Regions from separate parts of the Micromonospora sp. NPDC023869 genome, predicted to be linked through region 3. Evidence: riboswitches for the same ligand, from Rfam matches in the RefSeq annotation. Region 3 holds a riboswitch; each other region holds the start of a gene.

Region 1 (7,159 bases), on a different contig from region 3:
CGCGGCCCGCGTACTGATGAGGCGCCCGTCGTACGGGCGAGTGGAGGTGCTCGCGTGAGCCTGTCGATCCTGCAGACGGTTCGGCCCGGTGGTGTCATCGAGATCGCCCCTCGGGGCGAGATCGACGTCGACACCGCGTACGAGGTGAAAGAGGCCATCGCCGAAGTGCTGGCCAAGGGGCGGCCGGCCCGGATCGAGCTCAACATGCGGCTGGTCACCTTCATCGACTCGGTGGGCATCAGCGCGATGGTCGCCGGCTTCCAGACGGCTGAGGTCAGTGGCGTCAAGCTGATCGTCACCGAACCCAGTCGGTTCGTGCACCGACAGCTCTGGGTGACCGGGCTGCTCGGTCTCTTCGGCGCGCCGGAGCCGTACTACGCCGGTGCCGCCGCCACTCCCGAGGTCCTTCCTGGCGGCTGACCGTCAGTCGCCGTCGAGACCGGACAGGTTCACGTCCGACACCTCGGTGACGGCGCGGACCGCCGTCACCGAGGCGTACCCATCGGCGAGCCATGCCAGGTCGGTCCCGGGCTGCACCGCCTGACCGGGCTCCTCCAGTGCGGTCCGCACGAAACCGTGGCCGGCCTCGGCGACGGTCATCTGCACCTGACCGAAGGTGGCCAGCCCCGCCCGGCGTACGCCGCGCAGCCGGTCCAGCGGCACGTCCGGCGAGTTGACGTTGAGCACGCTCTCCACCGGACCGGCGGTCAGCCGGGGGAGCAGGTCCAGGGCCACGTGAGCGGCGGTGGCCCAGTTCCGTTCGGCGTCGCGTACCCGGGCCGCGGCGGCCACCGCGGCACCTCCGCTGACGGCGGTCGCCTCCCCGACGGAGAGCACGTCCAGTGACACCGCCAACGCCCGGCAGCCGTTGGCGGCTGCGGTGAACGCCGCACCCACCGTGCCGGAGTGCAACACCGCCCGGCCCGCGTTCGCCCCCCGGTTGATGCCGGAGAGCAGCACCGACGGCGGCGGCCCGAACGCGCCGTGCACGGCGATCAACGCGATGAAGCCGGGTGAGCCGCCGACCCCGAAGGCCGGTACCCCGGCCAGATCCGGCAGCGGATGCTCACGGACCACCACCTGCCCGTCCTGCTCCACGGCACTCATCGCGGCGCTGGTGCCGCTCGCCTCCTCCAACGGTGCCGCGACCACCACGTCCAGCCCTCGGTCGACCGCCGCCCGGGCCAGCGCATGGATGCCCGGCGCGGCGATCCCGTCGTCGTTGGTGATCAACACTCGCAGGGTCATGCGCCACCCACCCGGTGGGCCAACTCGTCGGGGGTGGTGCGTTCCTGCCGGCGGACGCCGGCCGGCTCCAGGCGTACCCGGTCCACCAGGCCGGTGATCGAGTCCAGCCGCCCGGTGCCCAGCCCGTGCCGGGTGACGTTCAGCGCGCCGGCCGCCGCGCCGGTCCGGATCGCGGTGCGTACGTCACCGCCGCGCGCCACCACGGCGGCCACGCTGGCGGTCATCGAGTCTCCCGCACCGCGCGGGTCGGCCGCCTCCAGGCGGGGCATCTGCACCTCGAAGACCTCGCCGTCGACGAGGGCCAGCGCCGGCTTGTCGGCACGGCTGACCACCACGTTCTCGGCGCCGGTGGCGTGCAGCTCGTACATCGCCCGGGTGAGCTGCTCCTCGTCGTCGTCGGCCGCGCGGCCGTCGGCGATCAGCTCCTCGTGGCTGACCTTGACGAAGAACACCCCGCTGTCCAGCACGGCGGTGAGGTGGTCGCCGCAGAGGTCCACCACCACCCGGCTGCCGTTCGCGCCGAGGTCGGCGGCGAAGCGCCGGTAGAGGTCGGCGGGGACCAGCGACGGGTCGTTCGGGCCGCTCAGGATGCTCACCGCCGCCCGCAGCCCCTCGCCCAGCGACAGGTTGTAGAGCTCGTCCAACTCGTGTCGACTCAGCGGCTGCCCGGTCACGTCGACGATCTCCTGCCGGGTGCCCTCGCGGCGGTCGTGCACGTACCCGCCGCTGCCGCCGGAGTCCCGGGCCACCACCTTGAGGTCGACGCCCTCGCTGACCAGCAGGGGCTCCAGCACCTGCCCGATCTCGCCGCCGAGCGCGGTGCAGAGCACCACGTCGACGCCGTGCGACAGCACCATCCGGGCCTGCCAGACGCCCTGACCGCCGGGGTGCAGGTGCAGCTCCGGAGTCTCGTTGGGCTGGTCGATCGTGACCGTGAGCAGTGGGGTCGGCGCGAAGACCATCACATGTCCGGTCGCCGCGCTCACGACGCACCGTCGCACTGGGTCCGCTGCGGTCCGCTCATAACCGTTCCTCCCGGTCGCCACGAAATGTCCGCTTCGATGTCGACGGTAACCAAGGTGGCCGCAGAGCGCGCGGCGACGGGCGGGGCGGAACCGAGGCAGCCGCCTCGGAGTGCGGGAACGACGACGCCGGGTGGACCACCCGCGAGGGCGGCCACCCGGCGTGCCGTGTGGATCAGTACACCGACAGGTGCACGTGGTTGGTGTGGTCGCTGGACGGGTCGCCCCGCGCGCCGCTGTACGTCCGCCAGCCGCTGCTCGGCAGCCAGATCTGCTTGTACCAGATCACGTAGAGCACGGCGAGACGGTCGGCGTTGTTGACGTAGAACGCCGCCAGGTTGTTGCCGTACGTCCGGTCGCCGCCGGTGGCGACCCCGCCGAAACCGTTCTTCTGCGCCGCGAAGTCGCAGGCCCGACCCTTCGGGTGCTCACCCGAGCCGCCCGCGCGGTAGCAGGAGACGTACCGGGTGAAGCCGGCCGCCTTGGCCTGGTTGAGCGCGTGCAGGGTGCGGGGCGTGATGCAGCCGTTGGCCGGGGTGGGATCGTTGACGCTGCACGACTCGGCCGGCCAGGAGCCGTTGGAGTTGCGCGGTGCCGGCTTGGCGGTGGCGCTGCTGGAACCGCCGCCACGTGCCGGGGTCCGGTTGGCCCGCTCCTGTGCCGCAGCCCGCTCGGCCCGCTCGGCGCGCTCCTCGGCCACGGTCAGCGAGCGCTCGGCCTGCTCCTTGCGCTTGGCCATCACGGCCACCTGCTTGCGCTGCTCCTGCACCTCGACGTCGAGGGCCTGCTTGGTCTTGCTGACCTCGTCCCGGGTGGTCCGCAGGTCCCGCAGCGCGCGTTCCTCGTTGGCCGCCACCGCGTCCAGCGCCGCCGCACGGTCCATGAAGCCGGCCGGGGAACCGCTGTTGAGCAGCGCCGACGCGGCACCGAGCCGGCCGCCGCGATACGCCTGCGCGGCGATCTCGGCTACCTTGTCGCTGCGTTCGGTGAGCTGACCCTCGGTCGTGGTGAGCTGCTCGGCCAGCTTCTTCTGCCGGACGACCGAGCGGTCCAGGGCGGTCTTGGCGTCGAGGTAGCCCTTGCTGGCCGCCTCCAACTGGGCGCGCAGCGCCGGTGTGCCGCCCTCGTCGCCGACGTCACCGGGGGCTGCGGAGGCAGCGCTGAACGGAGCGAGCGCGGCGCCCAGGGCGAGGGCGAGCCCCGCAGCGATCAGGGCCGCCGTACGGGCGGCCGGTCTCACGGTTGCCACTGCTGGCATGCACATGTCCTTCCGTCAGCCGCCGACCGGGTTAGCTGACGGGTTCGGGACGGAAGATCCCTACCGCTGGACGCGGATGCACCCCTGGAACATGGTTCCCCGGTTCGCCCTGGCGGGCGATTAGGCGGCGGTCACCGCCGGCACCGTCGAGTGCCGCCTGGCGGAGACCGGGTCCGAGCCTACCGGTGCTGGTGGGGCTGGTGCAGCCGGTGTGACTCCTGGTGTTCCCCTGATCACCAGTAAACCAGACAAATGGGATTATTGTTGCCTTTCGCATTCCTCGTCCCGCTACCACTCCACCGTCCCACAGGCACCTGCGCTCGTCCCGGGCTCGATCTGCAACGTGGCGTGCGCGATGTCGAAGTCCTCGCGCAGTGCCGTACGGGCCGCGCGGAGCACCGTGCCGACCTCGACGCCCTCGGCGGTGGTCAGGTGGGCCGAGGCCACCTCCATCCCGGAGGTGAGCGTCCAGACGTGCAGGTCGTGGACGCCGGCCACGCCGGGCACCGCGGCCAGCCGGTCATGCACCGCAGTGACCTGGAGGTGCTCCGGGGCGGCCTGCACCAGGATGCGGACCGCCGCCCGGCCCAGACGCCAGGTACGCGGCAGGATGAACGCGCCGATCGCGACCGCCACCAGCGGGTCCGCCCACCACCAGCCGGTCAGCGCGATCAGCGCCGCCGCCGCGATCACCCCCAGCGAGCCGAGCAGGTCGGCCAGCACCTCCAGGTACGCCCCGCGCAGGTTGATGCTCTCCCGTGCCCCGGGTCGCAGCAGCGCGAACGCGACCAGGTTGGCGAGTAGGCCGAGCGTGGCCACCACCAGCACCGGCCCGGTACGCACCTCCGGTGGGTCGCCGAACCGGCGTACCGCCTCCACCAGCACGTAACCGGCGACGCCGACGAGCAGCACGGCGTTGGCCAACGCGGCGAGCACCTCCAGCCGATAGAGGCCGAAGGTGCGCTGTGGATGCGTGTCCACGCGTCGGGTGGCGGTCACCGCCGCGAGCGCCATCCCGATGCCGAGCACGTCGGTGAACATGTGCCCGGCGTCGGAGAGCAGAGCCAGCGAGCCGGTCCACAGAGCGGTCACCGCCTCCACCACCATCAGGACGGCGAGCAGCACGAACGCCGCCCACAGCCGGCCGGAGTGGCGGTGTGCGGCGTTCGACACCGAAGCGTGGTGGTGGTCGTGGCCCGCGCCCACGCAGACACCTTGCGTGCTGCGCCCCGCCGGGGACGGATCTATGCCGACATTGCTATATGTGCGCGCTCAGCCGGTCGGGTCGATCGTGGTCAGCCGCTGGGTGGCCCGGGACAGGGCGACGTAGAGCGTACGCACGCCGGAGCCCGGATCGGCACGGATCTCACCGGGGGCGACCAGCACCACGCCGTCGTACTCCATGCCCTTGGCCTCCAGGCTGGTCACCACCTGGAGGCGCTCGCCGCCGAGCCCGCCCAGCCAGGCCGCGACCTCGTCCCGGCGCGGCACCGGCGTGATCACCCCGACGGTGCCCTCGACCTCGCCGAGCAGCGCGCTCGCGGCGGTCAGCACGCTGGTCTCCAGCTCCGCCGCCGGCACCACCAGTGCCACCGGGTCGACCCCGGTGGTCCGCACCGCGGTGGGCAGGGCCAGGTCCGGGTACGCCCGCCGGATCTCGGCCGCCGCCACCGCGAAGATCTCCGCCGAGTTGCGGTAGTTGGTGGTGAGCGTGAACCGGTGCCGCCGACGACGACCCAACGCCTGGTCCCGGGCCCGGGACAGCTCCTGCGGATCCCCCGTCCACGCGGTCTGGGCCGGGTCACCCACCACCGTCCACGAGGCCAACCGACCGCGCCGGCCGATCATCCGCCACTGCATCGGTGACACGTCCTGCGACTCGTCCACCACCACGTGCGCGTAGTCGCGGTAGTCCTCGGGCCGCTCCCGGGCCGCCTGGCGGGCGGCCCGCTGCCGGTCGGCGTACGTGCTCAGCTCGCGTACCCCGCCGGCGAGCTGAAACGGGTCGCGCTTCGCGCGGGCCGGACGCACCGGCTTGCCGAGCAGCGCGTCCAGCTCGTCGAGCAGCGCCACGTCGGCGACGGTCGGCCCCTCGGCGCCCAGCCCCCGGTACGCCTGCTCCAGCAGCCGGATCTCGGCCCGGGACAGCAGCCCGGCGGCGTACCGGCGCAGCCGCTCCGGATCGGCCAGCCAGCCGAGCACGTGCCGGGGATGCAGCCGGGGCCACCACGCCTTGAGGAAGTCCCGGAAGTCCGTCCGGTCGATCAGCTCGTCCTCGAAGGCCCGCTGCTCGGGCAGCCGGGCGATGCCCAACCGGCGGGCCTGCGCCCAGAGCGCCGCCAGGACACCGTCGAAGCCGGCCCGGCGTACCTCGTTGCGTCGCGCGCCCCGGGCCAACGCCCGGTCCCGGATGGCGTCCAGCTCGGCCCGCTCCAGCCGCAGCAACTGCCCCCGGTAGAGCAGCCGCAGCTCGGCCGGGGAGTCGGGTACGCCGTCCCGGGCCGCCCGCTCCAGCAACCGGCGCATCCGCAGCGACCCCTTGACCGCGGCCACCTCGACCGGGTCGGTGCGGGTGGCGACCAGTCCGGGGAAGAGGGTGCCCAGCGAGTGCAGGGTGGCGGTCTCCTCACCCAGGGACGGCAGCACCGAGGCGATGTACTCGACGAAGACCGAGGAGGGGCCGACCACCAGGATGCCGCCCCCGGCGTACCGGCTGCGGTCGGAGTAGAGCAGGTACGCGGCACGGTGCAGCGCCACCGCCGTCTTGCCGGTGCCCGGCCCGCCCGAGACCAGCGTCACCCCGGAACCGGGGGAGCGGATCGCCTCGTCCTGCTCGCGCTGGATGGTCGCCACGATGTCGCGCATGCCCCGACCGGTGGTCCGGGACAGGTTGGCCAGCAGCGCGCCGTCGCCGACCACTGCCATCTCCGCCGGTGCGGCGTCCGGGTCGAGCAGGTCGTCCTCGATCCGGGTGACCCGCTCCCGGCTGGACTGGATCGTCCGGCGGCGTACCACGCCGAGCGGCTCGGCCGGGGTGGCCTGATAGAACGGGGCGGCGGCCGGGGCACGCCAGTCGACCACCAGCGTCGCGGCGTCCTCGTCGCGGATGCCCAGCCGTCCGACGTGGAACACCTGCCCGTCGCGCAGGTCCAGACGGCCGAAGACCAGCCCCTCGTACTCGGCGTCGAGCACGTGACGGCGCTGCGCGGCGTGGAACACCATCGCGTCCCGCTCCACCAGCGCGCCGAAGTTGCCGACCCGGGCCAGCCGGTAGCCGTCCCGCTCGGCACGGACCGCCGCCCGGCGCAGCTCGGCCAGTCGTGCGTACACCCGGTCGAGATGCCGCTGCTCGACGGCGATCTCCTGGTCCAGGGTGCTCTGGTCCACCGCTTCGTTCTCCTCGTCACCCGGCCCGGCCAACCGCACGAGATTACGCCCCACCTCGCGGGCGTGCGGAGGCACCGGGCCTAGCGGCGGCGGGTGCGGCCGGCGGCGGCCCGACCACCGGCGCGGCGGGCGTCGGCGAGCACCTGACGCAGCACGCCGGAGAGGGCCGCGGTGACCTCCTCGGGACGCTCCATCATCAACATGTGCCCGGCGCCGGGGCAGACGGTCAGCTCGGTGGCGGGCA
Region 2 (7,159 bases), on a different contig from region 3:
CCGCACCCGCGGTCCGCTTCGCGCGGGCCTCGAAGTACCGCCCGGCGAGGATGAACGCGGTGACCCCGGCCGCCGCCTCCAGATAGATGTGGCCGGTGCCGTCGGTCCGGCTGATCGCGAAGCTGAACGGGTGGGTCATGCCGGGCGTGCCGGCGGTGCCCAGGAACAGCGCCCAGATCGACCAGCCGAACGCGGCGAGCGTGCCCACCGAGACCAGGGTGTCCATGGTCGCCGCGCCGTGCCGCAGGTTGACCAGGGCGGCCCGGTGGAACGGCAGTCCGCCGTAGACCACCACCGGGGCGGCCAGCGTCAGCGACAGCCACTGCCAGTAGGTGAACTGCCAAGCCGGCACCATGGCCAGCGCGATCACCGGCACGCTGAGCACCACCGAAACCCACAGGCGGGTACGCAGCGCACGCAGCTCGTCCACCGGCTCGGCAGCTTCCGGCGTGGCCTGCCGGGGTGATGGCACCGCCGCCGTGTAGCCGGTCTTCTCGACCGTGGCGATCAGCTCCTGCGGGGTGACCGGGTCGGCGTAGGAGACGGTGGCCTTCTCAGTGGCGTAGTTGACGCTGGCCTGCACGCCGTCCAGGCGGTTCAGCTTCTTCTCGATGCGGGCGGCACAGGACGCGCAGGTCATGCCGCCGATGGACAACTCGATCAGGTTCGCTGCCGTGGGCAGGGGTCGACTCGTGGTCATGGCTGGTCCCTCAGTCGTGCCCGTGTCCGGGCGTACCGTGCCCGTCGTCCGGCGCGGCGGTGGGGCCGACCGGGACGTGCACCGGGTCCCCGACGTGCACGGTGAACTCGGCGGTGCGTACCACCCCGCCGTGGCGGAAGTCGAGATAGAGCCGGTAGGCACCGGCGGACGGGAACTCGGTGGCGAAGCTCACCCGGGGTCCGGGCTCGGTGCGCCCGTCGTCCGGCACCCCCTCCGGGTGGACGTGCAGGTACGCCAGGTCACCCTGCCGCAGCGCGACCAGGTGCCCGTACGCCCCGAGATACGGCTCCAGGTCGGTGACGGGTACGCCGTCGCGCTCGACGGTCAGCGTCAGCGTGGACGAGCGGCCCGGCTGCGGCGTGCCGTCCAGGGTGACCGTGTAGTCGTCGACCGTGGCGGTGGGCGCCGGGGCGGGCAGCGGCCGCTCGGTCAGCGTGCCGGGGACGGTCACGTCGACGCCGAGCGTCAACGGCTCGCCACCGGTCGGGGTGAAGTCGGCGAACGCCCGCCACACTCCGGGCGCGGTGAGCGGCGTGGCGACCCGCCAGGTGCCGTCCGGCGTCAGCTCGGGGTGCACGTGGCGAAAGCCGGAGAGGTCACGCCGGGCGACGATCAGGTGCATCGGCTTGTCGTGCACCACGTCGTAGCCGGTCACCGGCCGGCTGTCCGGGCCGGTGATCCGGAAGGCGAACTCGCCCGCCGGGGCCTCGACCGGCACGAGGGTGTAGCCGCGCTCGGAGACGAGGAGCCCGCCGGGCAGATGCCCGGTCGCGCCCGCGTCGTGCCCGGCTTTGTCGTCATGTCCGGCGTTCTCGTCGTGCCCGCCCTGATCCGGGCCGTCGCCGTGGCCGGTCGCGCTGTCGTGGCCGGTCGCGGTGACCGGGGCCGTCGGGCCGGTCACCTGGCCGACTCCGTACGCGGCGGCGAACACCGCCGCGAGGCCGAGCGCGAAGCCGCTCAACTTCGTCGCCGTGTTCATCGGGACACCTCGGTCTCCGGTCGCCTCAGGCGGCGACCAACTCGTAACCGGCCTCGTCGACTGCGGCCCGGACGGCGGCCGGGTCCAGCGGCTGCGCGCTGGTGACGGTGACCTGGCCGCTGGCCAGGTCGACCTGGACGTCCTCGACGCCGGGGATCGCGCCGACCTCGGCGCTGACCGCGCTGACGCAGTGGCCGCAGGTCATGCCCTGCACCTGGTACGCCGTGGTGACCATGGCAACTCTCCTCTCCAGGGCCCGCCCACCCGGCCGGGCACCTCGTCGAATACCCTCGGGGGGTATCCACAACCGTGACCGTACCATACCCCCCAGGGGTACGTTATCCTCGTGTTCATGAGCACACCCGCGCCGATCCGCGGCTACACCGCCAGCAAGGACCAACTGCTCGCCCGGCTACGTCGTGTCGAGGGGCAGGTACGCGGCGTCGAGAAGATGGTCGACGAGGATCGCTACTGCATCGACGTGCTCACCCAGATCTCCGCGATCCAGGCCGCGCTGGACAAGGTCGCTCTCGGCCTGCTCGACGGACACGCCCGGCACTGCATGCACGAGGGCGCCGCCGAGGGCCGCGCCGACGAGATGGCCTCCGAGATGATGGCCGCCGTCGGCCGCCTGATGAAGCGCGGCTGACCCGCCCGTCGCCTGATGAGCCGCGGCTGACCCGACCCACCCGCACGCCCGGCCGGGAGTGTCGTCTCCGACGCCCGTCCCCGACACACGCTCGCGACCTGCGTTCCGATGCCGACCTGGCTACCATTCGCCACGATGGCCAGCCGATCCGGAAGCCTCCCGGCCCCCGCCCGCCGTCGGGCACGCACCACCGCCGCAGCAGACCTTCGGCGGCCCGTCGCCGTACCCCCGACACGGTCGCGGCGCACTGCCGCCGCCCGCGTGTGGCGGTGTGACACGGCCGCAGCCCTGCCGCGGTTGCGCACCCCGGCCGCAGCCCTGCTGCGGTTGCCGAGAGCCGGCCCCGCCCTCACGGTACGCAGCCATCCTGCCACGCTCGGGCCATTCCGGATGCCCGCCGCAGCTGCCGACCGGCGGCGCTGAACCTTCTCGCCCGCCGGTACGTAGTTCGCCTTGGAATCGTTGGGAGACAATGAATGGGCGCCGACCACACCCGTTCCGCTCCGCCCACCCCACCCCGGGTGCGGCGGATCCTCATCGTGACGGTGGTCCCCCTCTTCCTCGTCACCCTGGTCGCCGCGCTCGTGCTCTGGCCCTCGGACCCGCCCCGGCCCGAGGCCGCCGACGACACGCCTCGTTACCACGGCACGGTCACCCGCGTGGTGAACGAGCCCTGCCCACCGAACCCGGTCGTGCCCGAGGGCACCCCGACCACCGCCGGGCAGCAGTGCGGCACGGTGACCGTACGGGTCGACAACGGCCCGGACGAAGGTCAGGACGTGCAGACGCCGCTGCCGGACGGCCCGGGAGCGCCCCGGGTCAGCGTCGGCGACGAGATCATCCTGGTCTCCCTGACCGATCCCGAGGACCCCTCGCTCAGCTACTACAACATCGCCGAGCACCAGCGGGGCAAGGCGCTGATCTGGCTCGCGGTGCTGTTCGCCGCCGCCATCGTGGCGTTCGGGCGGCTTCGCGGCCTGGCCGCGCTCGGCGGTCTGGCGGCCAGTTTCGCCATCCTGATCACCTTCGTGCTGCCCGGCATCAGTGCCGGCCAGCCGCCGTTGGTGGTCGCCATCGTCGGCGCGGCACTGATCATGTTCGTGGTGCTGTACCTGACGCACGGCATCTCGGCACAGACCTCGGTGGCCGTCCTCGGCACGCTCGGCAGCCTGGTGCTCACCGGCCTGCTCGGGCTGGCCGCCACCCGGGCCACCCACCTGACCGGCTTCGGCAGCGAGGACGCCACCACGCTGTCCATGTTCCGGGGCGACGTCGACCTGCACGGCCTGCTGCTCGCGGGCATCATCATCGGCTCGCTCGGCGTGCTCGACGACGTCACGGTGACCCAGGCCGCCGCCGTGACCGAACTGCGTCACGCCAACCCGAGCTTCACCCGCCGGGAGCTGTACCGCTCGGCGACCCGGGTCGGCCGGGCCCACATCGCCTCGGTGGTGAACACCATCGTGCTGGCGTACGCGGGCGCGTCGCTGCCGCTGCTGCTCCTGCTCACCGCCGACACCCGCGCGCTCGGCCAGATCGTGACCAGCGAGTTCCTCACCCAGGAGATCGTCCGCAGCGTGGTGGCCACGCTGGGGCTGGTCGCCGCCGTACCGCTGACGACCGCACTGGCCGCGCTGGTGGTCACCGCCGGACGGCGGGACAACCCGGAGCCCGGCGGCCACCACGGCCACGACGACGGGCCGGACGGCGACGGCCCCACTCCCCCGACTCCCCGGCCCGGCACGGACCGGACCGAGGCCCTGCACGCGCTCAGCACCGCGCGTGCGCGTGACACACCCCCCGCCACCGGATCGCGGTGGCCCGACCCGGACAGGAGCACGGACACCACATGGTGACACCCCGCAGCGTGACCGCCCCTGCCGACACGGTTCGTGCCCGTGTCGTTGGTCACCCATCGCGATTACGAAATGACGCATCTAGCCGGGTTCGGGGCGTAGAGACCGACATGGACCGTCGGGTAACCTCACAGCCGGTCACCGACGAAGGCGCGCAGCGGCGCCTGCGGTGCCACCGCCCAATCGCCGCGAGGCGAGCCGGGGACCCAGGTAGGTGGGGTGAATCCGCGTCAGCGGTAGGGGCCACTTCCGTTCCGAACCCGTCAGCTAACCCGGTCGGCGGTCGATGGAAGGGAAAGAAGTGACGGCACCCCTACGCCGCTGGATGACCCCTGTGGTGGCCGTGTTCGCCGCGTTCGCCGTGTTCGCCGGGCCCCTGCCGGCCATGGCCGCGCCGAACCCACCCGCGCCAGCTGAGCACGACGACGACCCACCGATGCTCAACGACCTGATCGAGTCGGCGAACCGCGACTTCTCCAAGGCCAAGAACCAGCTGGAGCGGTCCAAGAAGCGCCAGCTCAAGCTCGACGTCGAGCTGCGCCGCGCACAGGCCGACCTCGACGCGCTCCGGCCGCAGGTCGCCGAGATCGCGACGCAGTCGTACCGCACCGGCCGGGTGGGTGCGATAGCGATGTTGTTGCAGAGCAACGCGCCGGACTCGTTCATGGACCGTGCGTCCGCCCTGGACGAGTTGAACCTGTTCAACGACAAGAAGTTGGGCGAGGTCAACACGATCCGGGAGCGCGCCGACCAGGCCAAGCTCGCGTCCGACGCCGAGGTCCGTGAGCAGCAGAAGCTAACCAACGACATGGCTCGCAAGAAGACCGAGGCGGAGAAGTCACTCCGCCTGGTCGGTGGTGAGAGCCTGACCGGCGGCCTGGTGGCCGCCACCTCGCCGGTCGCCCGGGTGGCGCCGAACCGCGCGTCCGACGGCAGTTGGAAGCCGGAGTCGTGCAGCCAGAAGGACCCGACCACGTCGGGCTGCATCACGCCGCGCACCCTGCACATGTACAAGGAGGTCAAGCGGGCCGGCTTCGACCGCTTCGTCGGTTGCTGGCGGCCCGGTGACAAGTTCGAGCACCCCAAGGGCCGGGCGTGTGACTGGTCGTTGCAGAACAGCGGGTTCAGCCCCTGGCACAACAACGACACCCGGATCTACGGCAACAACCTGGCGGCCTTCCTGGTCCGCAACGCCGACCGGCTCGGCATCTACTACGTGATCTGGAACCGGCAGATCTGGTTCCCGACCGAGAACAGGTGGCGGTCCTACAGCGGCCCGTCCAACCACACGGACCACGTGCACGTGTCGCTGCTCTGAGCGCCGTCCGGGTGACCTGCGAGGGCCGCTCCGCCGTCCGGCGGAGCGGCCCTCGTCGTCCGTGTCGGGCAATCCGGCGGGTCAGCCCACGGGCGTGACCACACCCGCCATCTCGGCGGGTTCCGCCGCGACGGTCCGCACCTCACCGGCGGCCAGCCGGTACGACATGCCCACCACCGCGCACCCGCCTGCGGCCACCTCGGCGGCCAGCGCCTCGGAGGACTCCAGCATCGCCTCGACGGTCTGCGCGATGTGGATGTCGACGATCGCGTCCAGATCGTCGACCCCCGCCTGCTCGGCCCGGCGCAGGCTGGGCACCACCGCGTCCACCACGGCCCGCAGGTGCCCCGACGGAGCGGTGCCGGTGGCCGCCGCGGCCCGGGCCGCCTGGACGGCGCCGCACGAGTCGTGCCCGAGCACCACCACCAGCGGCGTACGCAGCACGCTCACCGCGTACTCGACGCTGCCCAGCACCTCCGGGCCGATGGTGTGCCCGGCGGTCCGGACCACGAAGAGATCACCCAACCCACGGTCGAAGATGATCTCCGCAGCGAGCCGGGAGTCGGAGCAGCCCACGATCACCGCGAAGGGATGCTGCTCGGCGGCGACGGCGGCCCGGTGGCTGGCGTTCTGGTTGGGGTGCCGGAGCGTGTCGGTGACGAAGCGACGGTTGCCGGCGATCAGCTCGGCGAGGGCGCGCTCCCGCGAACCGGGAAGGTCTGCGGTCAGGTACTCACGTTCGGGACCGGGCTGCGCTCCGATCGTTCCGGGTCGACTCATCCGGCGTCACCTCGCCTCTCGGTGGAATGCCTGGTCATCCCGGCCGGCGCTGGCCACGGGCTGCCACCAACCGTCACACGCAGCGCAAGGCACGTCAAGCTATGCGTGATCTGCATTTCATGTATTCCAGAACGCTTGCCAATCGAGACGGGCGGGCGCGAGCGCAGCTCCGGAGCGTGACAGGGGCAGGCCATACGATGGCGGGCATGGCGACCTCAGACGAGCGAGAAAGCACCCGAAACTGGACTTTCCTGACAAACCACGCACACGTACTGCTCGCCATCGCCCGCAACCCCACCGCCCGGCTGCGCGACGTCGCCAGCGAGGTGGGGGTCACCGAACGCGCCGCCCAGGCCATCGTCGCCGACCTGGAGGCGGGTGGCTATCTGCACCGCACCCGGGTGGGCCGCCGCAACGAGTACACCCTGAACCCGGCCGGCCGGTTCCGCCACCCGGCCGAAGCCGACCGCCAGGTCGGCGACCTGCTCGCCCTGTTCACCGACTAGCCCGTACCGTCCACAGTCGACTACGTGGCGTGGTTCACCGATCCCATCCCACTCGCGCCCATGCGTTATCGACACGGGGACGATAGGTTGAACACGTGTCGTCCGTCGCGCTCGCCCGTCCCTTGTGGCCGGCGACGCTGCGCACGCTGCGGGAGCTGACCCGACTGGCGTTGGCCGCCCTCGTGCTGGCGGTCGGTCTCGGCACGGCCGCCGCCAACCTGCCACTGCGCCCGGCGGGCGACCAGCCGATCCACGCCGTCGCCGATCATCGCGCCTGGTCCGTCACCGCCGACCTGCCGACCTGGCCGGGCACCGTCGCACCGGTCGCCGAGCAGGTGCGGGCCTCCGGC
Region 3 (7,159 bases):
TGGCGGGTGACGAGCCGAGCACCGCCGGTCGGCGCGAGCCGCACCACTGAGTCCATGGTGGATGGTCCTCGTCGGCCGTCCGACCTGCTGTTTCGTGTGTCATCGCCGGCGCGTCGCCGACGCGACACGCCCGTCGCCGATGCGATTCGACGGTGGTGGCGGTAGCGTGACGATGTGCTTCCCGTCGCGTCCGCCCGTCCCCTGTGGTGGCTGGCGCGCTGGGCGACGCGGCTGCTGACCGGGTTCGCGGTCGCCGCCGCGTTCACCCTCGGCGCCTGGGCGATGCCCGCCCAGGGCGCCCCCGCCGGGCACCCCGCCGTCGACCGGGTCGCGTCGTCCGCCCTGCTCGCGCAGTCGCCCCACGCGGGCTGGCAGCCCACGTCGGCCGGCACGCTGGTCGCGGTGGCCGGCACCGGGGTCGTCGACCGGGTCGACGTACCCGGACTGCTGCCGGAGGCGCGCCCGGAGCCGCAGCGGACTGCCGCGACGGCGGTCGCAGGTCCGGCGACATCCGCCCCGACGACGGTCGCACCGGCCGCCCACGGTGCCCGCGCCCCACCCGGCGTCTGACCTCGCGCCCCGCTGCGGCCCGCCAACCGGACTCCGCCGCAGCCCCCGTCCCGCAACGCCCGGGATCTCTGCCCGCGACGTATCCCGTCACCGCCCCGCCCGGCCCCGTGGCACCGCCACCGGACGACCGGATGCCGGCGCGGTCCGCTGTCAGCGCACCACTGCCCATGAGGTACCGCCATGGAGAAGACCGTCCTCTACCAGTTCCTGATCGAGGTGCCCCGGGCCGCCGCCATCTGGTCGGTGCTGCTCGTGCTCGCGCTGGGCGTGCTCACCGCCCTGGTCGCCCGGCCCGAACCGGCCTCGTCCGGCGCCGACGAGACCACCGGCCCGGCCGCCGACCCCGCCGAGGCCGAGGCGGCCGACCTGCGCCGCTACGCCGGTGAGGTGGCCGTGGCCGCCGCCGGGGCCGCGCAGAACGCCGTACGGCGGCAGGAGGCGTGGCGTACCGCTCAGACCGCTCTCGACCGGGCCTGGGCCGGATTCGACGAAGCGGAGAGCCGGGCCCGGCGGCTCGCCGGGGCCACCGCGCTGCCCGCCCCCCGCACCCCGCGCACCGCCAGCGAGTACGCCGCCCGGGAGCGCTGGCTGCACCACGCGGCGATGCAGGCGCACTGGCGCGGTGACCTGTCGGCGCGGCAGCTCACCGACGTGCTGGCGCGCCGGGCCGGCTGGGATCCCCGACTGCACCCGGCCGAACAGGAGGTCGTCCTGGCCCGGGTCGTCCGCGACAACCACCGGGCCGCGTACCGGGTCGCCGCCGAGCGGGAACGGGCCGCCTGGCGGGAGGCCGAGCTGGCCACCGACGCGGCCCGGGTGCTCTCCGCCGAGGCGTACGCCGCCGCGCAGCGCCTGCGGCCGAACCTGCTCCCGGCGCCCACCGCCACCGCCGTCGCACGTCCGGCCGCAGCAGTCCCGCGGTGGCGCCCGGCGCGCGTGGGGTGACCCGGCTCGGCGACCGGATAGTCCGGCCGGATTGGGTGAGCCCGGTCACATCCCTCGCCGGAACGGACGCCGAGGCGGGAACCGCCCGAGACGTGACGCGATGCCCGGAGACATTGTCTGCGGGTGGTCCCCCTGTCACCGCCTGTTGCGTCGATCGCCGTCGGTCCCGTTGCGCGACGTCGCTGACCGAACGCCCGAAAATCATCGACCTGGATCATGTTTGCGCAGGTCAGGACGGGTTGGCAGGGCAATGGTCGGCCAGTAGTGTCGGCCCGTCCGATGCGGTACCCGATCGCAGGAGGCGACGCCGCATCGACCCGCCTAATCGTGGTCTCACGAACCGGGGACCCACCGCACCACTGGGGTGAATCCGCGAGCCTCGGCTCACGGTAGGGCCGTCTTCCCGCCCGAACCCGTCAGCTAACCCGGTCGGCGGTGTCGGAAGGAGCTTTTCCTCTCGTGCATCCCCTCGTCGTACCCCTTGAGTTCCCGCACCTCCACGGCACCGCGGTGCCCGCGCTCGTCGGGCCGTCGGCCACGAGCTGACTGCGACCACCGCCCCCGCCCGGTCGACCGGGCGTCGCCCCTCGCACGGCCGTCCCCGTACTCGGGTGGTCCTCGACAGGTCCTGTCGAGCTGACCGCCGGAGCGGTTCGCCGTGCCTCCCTGAGCCCCCGTGGAGGACTCCGTGAAGCAGACCGTCACGCGCCAGCTACGCCGGCTGGCCACCGAACGCCCCTACCAGGTCGTCGCCGCCTCGGCCGCCGCGCTGGCGCTGGCCACCGGTGCCGGTGCCGTACTCGTCGGCACCGAGGACACCCCGGCCACCGCGCACACCACGACCGCCGTCGCCGAGTTGCGCGGCGACACCGCGGTCTCCCGCGCCGAGGCCCGGGTGGAGCCGACCCCGTCGACCCCGCCCAGCAGCGCGGCCCCGAGCAGCGCCGCGCCGTCGCCGTCGCCCTCGCCGAAGGCCACCTCGGCGGCTCCCTCGCCGGTGGCCACCAGTGCGAAGGCCGCGCCGAAGGTACCCGCACGGAAGGTCCTGGACTACGACTTCCAGGCGCAGACCACCGGCTACTACTGCGGTCCGGCCGCGGTACGCAACGCGCTCAGCGCCGCCGGTGTCGACCGTGACCAGGACACCCTGGCCTCCCAGCTCGGCACCACGTACGCCGGCACCAACTCGGCCCAGGACACCACCCGGGTGCTCAACGCCACGGTCAAGGGCGAGCCGTACTCGACCACGATGTTGCCGGGCGGCTCGGCCAGCCCGGCGCAGATGGACCAGCTCCAGGCCGACGTGGTGGAGGCGATCACCGACGGGCGCGGCGTCGTGGTGAACGTGGCCGGCAGCGCCACCGACACCGACGGCGGCTGGCACTCCTTCCCCGGTGGCCACTACGTCGCCGTGGTGGGCTACGAGGACGACGGTCGACTGGTCAAGATCGCCGACTCGGCCGACGCCTCGTACTACTCGTACTGGATGACCACCATCGACCTCGCCCACTGGGCCGCCACCCGCGGCTACTCCTCCTGAGAGGTAAGGAAGGGTCCCCTGCTATCGCCTGGTGTATAGCAGGGGACCCTTCCTTACATCCGGGGGTGCGGCGGCAGGTAGACGGCTCTGATGCGGTGCGTGCTGTCGAGCACGGAGAAGCCCTCGGCCGGATGGCCGAGGGCTTCCGCGTCGTACCGGGATCAGGCGTGCCGGTCGAGCTTCTTCGCCAGGCCGACGAAGCTCGCCCACGACACCGGGGTGAAGGCCAGCGTGCCGCCGTCCCGGTCCTTGGTGTCGCGCACCAGCACGACGTCGGACAGGTTGTCTGCGACCTCCACGCAGTCGTTACCGCTGGAGCCGCTACGGGTGGACTTGCGCCAGGTCGCGCCGTTCAGATCCATGGCTTCACAACATCCTTCATCAGCTCGATCGACTGCCGGCCAGACAGCGCCTCGTTGCGCACGGTCTCCCATTTGGACAGCAGGGTATTGACGTCTTCGTCCTTGTCGGCGAGGACCCCGCCGAGTTGGGTGTCCAGATTACCGACCCAACCACCGTCCGTGCTCCTTGCCAGGATGAAGGGGCCGGCCAACCCGGCGTGCATGCCGATGCCGGCAGGCACGAGGTGCACGCTGATGTTGGGCCGTTCGGCGAGGTCGATCAGGTGGTGCACCTGCTCGACCAGCACGTCGCGGAGGCGTTCGTCGACCCGCCGGAGCACCACCTCGTCGAGCACCGCGACGAACTGCGGCGGCTCCTCCTGGTCCAGCACCGCCTGCCGGGCCATCCGGTTCGCGAGTCGTCGCTCCACCCCGGCGTCGGTCAGGGTGTCGTCACATCGGATCACCGCGCGGGCGTAGCGCTCGGTCTGTAGCAGGCCCGGGACCAGCGTCGACTGGTAGCACCGGAGTTGCCTCGCGGTGCGCTCGGCCTCCAGGTAGGGCAGGAACCACGCGGGCTGGCGCAGCACCTCGGCCGTCCGCAGCAGTTCCTCGAACATGCCGCCGGTCTCCAGGACCTCGTCCGCCCGTTTGGCGAACGGCCTGTCGACCGGGCGGGTGCCGGTCTCCACCGCCGACACCAGGGACGCCGAGTAGTTCGACCGTCGGCCGAACTCCTCCTGGTTCATGCCCGCTGCCGTCCGCAGCCGGCGAAGCTGAGTGCGGATCAGCTCGTGCAGGTCGGAAGGCTGCTCGCGTTCCACGTCACCTCCAGGGGATTCATCAAGATCGCCAAGCTCCCGTCAGGGGCCGGATCGGCGCACCAGGACGCCGCCGTGGCCAGCGTCGATGCCTTCCGACAGTAGTCATGTCCTCACCAGACTGTCACTCATGCGGATCTGCTTCACGCCGTGCAGGGCTGGGGCGGGTTCTGCTCCGGGGCCGCCCGTGACATCCCCCCGTGCGCGGGCGGCCCTCCCGATCCCTTACCGACGGAGGTCGACGTGCGTACGCACCCGTACCAGTGTCCGACAATGGTCCTTCCGGTTCTGCCGCAGCGTCGGCGGGGCGCTCCGCTGCCCGGGTGGATGCGTCGTCCGACCCAGGCGCTTCCACTCCACGGCCCCGGACCGACCGGCTTCCTGACGCCGGCTCAGGCGTGGCGGTCGGATGGGCGGCCGTGCTGACCACCCAGCTCGCGAAGCCTGGCCGTGGCCCGCACGCCGACCGCCCGGTCGGCTCCGGCGGGAACACGCCGCACACTCCGGCGCGACCGACCTGGTTCTGCCGGGTCGACGGCCAGCCGTGGCCGTGTGGCGAGGCCAGACTGCTGCTGCCGGTGGAGTTCCGGGGGAACGTCCCCGGGCTGACGATCTATCTCGCCGGCCTGATGTACGAGGCCATGCGCGACCTCTACCAGCTCAACCCGCACGACGGCCCGGAGTCCGAGGAGCTGTTCGAAAGGTTTGTCGCCTGGGGCGCAGCGCGCCGGCCGGCTGTGGAGGTGCCGAGCTGAAGCAGCGCTGTCGGCCGAGGGCGAGAGGGCCTCCGGTTTCCCGCCGTCCCGCGAGTCGCCCACTGGTCGTGATCGCATCAAGGTAGTACATAACGGACGCGGAGGCCGTACCTTCGCACACGCGAAAGCACGGAAGGTTCACTCTCATGTCCCAGCAGAATCTGTATGCGCTGCCGATCGACGGCGCGCAGTTCACGACCTACTGCGGCGGGAACCTCGGCGGTGACAACGAGACCTGCGCCGAGGTCGCCCCGATCCCCGGCGTCGCCGACGCCTTCGTGGTGCGCGACAACAAGCAGGCCGGCGCGGGCAGCGAGCTGCGCCTGACCGGCGGCGAGATGGACAACCTCGCACTCGGCTGGGCCCGGGACCGGGGCCTGACCGCCTGACCACCGCACCTGGCAACAGCTCCGGCCGCCCTCGACCGGCAACGAGGGCGGCCGGTCCGAACAGCACAGAGAAGGACACAGATGCGCTGGGAAGGGCATTGGCACGGCTTCGGTCCATGGGTCGGTTCGCGTGCCGACTTCGCCAAGGAGGGGCCGCGCAGACCTGGCGTGGACCTCGGCGACGCGGAGACACAGATCTTTCTCGCCAACACCATGACGCCCGTACTGACCGGCCACTGGCTACTTCGCCGGAACCAGGCCGCCGCCGAGCGGACCTGGACCGAGGTGGCGGACGCGGCGGCCTGGATGAGGCGGGTCCGCGAGGCGAACCCGGCTGCCGGGCTCGGCGGACCGCTGCTGACCGTGCAGGAGCGGATCGAGCGACAGCGCACCAGCCTGGTTCTGGGTAGCGACGTGGCGTGGGGCTACTACACCCCGGCGTTCAGCTATGTCTCGTTCGCGGCCGTCTGCTGCCCCAATCGCTTCCTCCCCGGCATCGTCTGCCCGTCGCCGCCACATACCTGACAGGAGTAGCCATGTCGCTCGGTCTCCTACTACCCCCAGACGGCGTCGCGGAGCTGATGGACCGCTGGCCCGACGAGCCACGCGTCTACCAGCGCCCGCCGACCGAACTGGATCGCACCGTCACCCCCGAATGGCTCTACGAATGGATCGACACCGGCTGTGTACCGGCCGACGAGATTGCCGCCATCCGGGCTCCGGCCCCGGCACTCAACGCCCGTTCCTGGATCACGAACGGCCGCACCGACGCCGTACGCCTGCGTCGGCTCTACGACCGGGGTCACACCATCCGCCTCGGCAACCTCCAACGGGTGATGCCCTACCTGGCCGGCCTGTCCCGCAGCATCCAGCAGGAGACCTGCTACTCGAACTACGTCCACGCCTTTCTCACCCCGGGGCGCGAGCAGGGGCTCCGTCACCACTGGGACCAGCAGATGGCAGTCATCGTCCAGATCGCCGGGGTCAAGCGCTGGGAGCTCTGGCCACCTGTCGTGGAAGCCCCCATGCGGGAACACCTGGAGTCGTTCCGCGTGTGGAAGGACAGCTACCTGGAGGAGTGGCGCGATGCTGGCCCGGCAATGGTCATCGATCTGGAACCGGGGCAGTCGATGCTTCTGCCGAGGGGCTGGGTGCACAACCCCTTCAACGCTGCCGACCAGCCGAGCCTTCATCTGACCTTCGCCATCCGCGAGCGCACGCCCTACTGGATCAGTGAGAAGCTGGTCGGCGGCGTGATCGAGGATGCCGACTTCCGGCGGCTCCTCCTACCCGGAGACATCCACGGAGACGCCCTTCCCGGCATCGTCGCGGAAACACGCGACGCCCTGGTGGCCCACCTTCAGAGCCTCGACACCCACAAGCTCGCCGGAGCCCTGCGCAGCCTCGCCCGCACCGAACTGGAGTACACCACATAGCGACACCAGCAGGGCCCCGGACTTCTCGCGAGGAGGAGTGGCCGGGGCCCCGTCACGTCGCGACGTAGCTCAGGTGGCGCTGGGCAGCGCGGCGTCGGTCGTGGTCCGGGGTGCCGGGGCGGTCCAGGTCGGATCCAGCTCCCGCCGAGCGGCGGCCAAGAAAGCCTCGGCGTACGACTCGGCCGGGAAGTCGCCCAGGTAGCGCCGACGGGTCGCCCAGCGCGCCTCGGCGAGCGGATCGGTGTCGAGCAGCCGGGTCAGCACGTCGTCCAGGTCGGACATGTCCCGGCGCAGCACGTAGCCGGTGGCGGCGAGGGGGAACCGCTCGACGAACCGGTCACCGTCGACACCGGTGTCGGTGA

Evidence for each region. Region 3 has a riboswitch for cyclic di-AMP ahead of ACZ31C_RS22000 (C39 family peptidase). Riboswitches for the same ligand answer to the same signal wherever they lie in the genome.
Region 1: another riboswitch for cyclic di-AMP. It lies ahead of ACZ31C_RS20180 (coiled-coil domain-containing protein); the one in region 3 lies ahead of ACZ31C_RS22000 (C39 family peptidase).
Region 2: another riboswitch for cyclic di-AMP. It lies ahead of ACZ31C_RS01730 (coiled-coil domain-containing protein); the one in region 3 lies ahead of ACZ31C_RS22000 (C39 family peptidase).

Annotation. Positions count from the first base shown of each region.
Region 1 is NZ_JBVHKD010000007.1:97,946-105,104, forward strand. It holds gene ACZ31C_RS20165 (STAS domain-containing protein) at 55-420, shown strand; gene surE (5'/3'-nucleotidase SurE) at 424-1,248, opposite strand; gene ACZ31C_RS20175 (1-phosphofructokinase family hexose kinase) at 1,245-2,210, opposite strand; gene ACZ31C_RS20180 (coiled-coil domain-containing protein) at 2,446-3,528, opposite strand; cyclic di-AMP (ydaO/yuaA leader) riboswitch at 3,533-3,665, opposite strand; gene ACZ31C_RS20185 (cation diffusion facilitator family transporter) at 3,817-4,734, opposite strand; gene ACZ31C_RS20190 (HelD family protein) at 4,801-6,915, opposite strand; gene ACZ31C_RS20195 (alpha/beta fold hydrolase) at 6,996-7,159, opposite strand, start outside.
Region 2 is NZ_JBVHKD010000001.1:455,770-462,928, forward strand. It holds gene ACZ31C_RS01705 (heavy metal translocating P-type ATPase) at 1-700, opposite strand, end outside; gene ACZ31C_RS01710 (hypothetical protein) at 711-1,700, opposite strand; gene ACZ31C_RS01715 (heavy-metal-associated domain-containing protein) at 1,726-1,935, opposite strand; gene ACZ31C_RS01720 (metal-sensitive transcriptional regulator) at 2,053-2,349, shown strand; gene ACZ31C_RS01725 (YibE/F family protein) at 2,826-4,205, shown strand; cyclic di-AMP (ydaO/yuaA leader) riboswitch at 4,372-4,503, shown strand; gene ACZ31C_RS01730 (coiled-coil domain-containing protein) at 4,507-5,523, shown strand; gene ACZ31C_RS01735 (carbonic anhydrase) at 5,605-6,303, opposite strand; gene ACZ31C_RS01740 (helix-turn-helix transcriptional regulator) at 6,501-6,809, shown strand; gene ACZ31C_RS01745 (hypothetical protein) at 6,905-7,159, shown strand, end outside.
Region 3 is NZ_JBVHKD010000008.1:117,903-125,061, forward strand. It holds gene ACZ31C_RS21985 (acyltransferase family protein) at 1-50, shown strand, start outside; gene ACZ31C_RS21990 (hypothetical protein) at 175-570, shown strand; gene ACZ31C_RS21995 (hypothetical protein) at 751-1,515, shown strand; cyclic di-AMP (ydaO/yuaA leader) riboswitch at 1,824-1,965, shown strand; gene ACZ31C_RS22000 (C39 family peptidase) at 2,192-3,055, shown strand; gene ACZ31C_RS22005 (DUF397 domain-containing protein) at 3,217-3,417, opposite strand; gene ACZ31C_RS22010 (helix-turn-helix domain-containing protein) at 3,408-4,220, opposite strand; gene ACZ31C_RS22015 (hypothetical protein) at 4,616-4,972, shown strand; gene ACZ31C_RS22020 (hypothetical protein) at 5,119-5,361, shown strand; gene ACZ31C_RS22025 (hypothetical protein) at 5,530-5,886, shown strand; gene ACZ31C_RS22030 (JmjC domain-containing protein) at 5,943-6,797, shown strand; gene ACZ31C_RS22035 (CDP-glycerol glycerophosphotransferase family protein) at 6,867-7,159, opposite strand, start outside.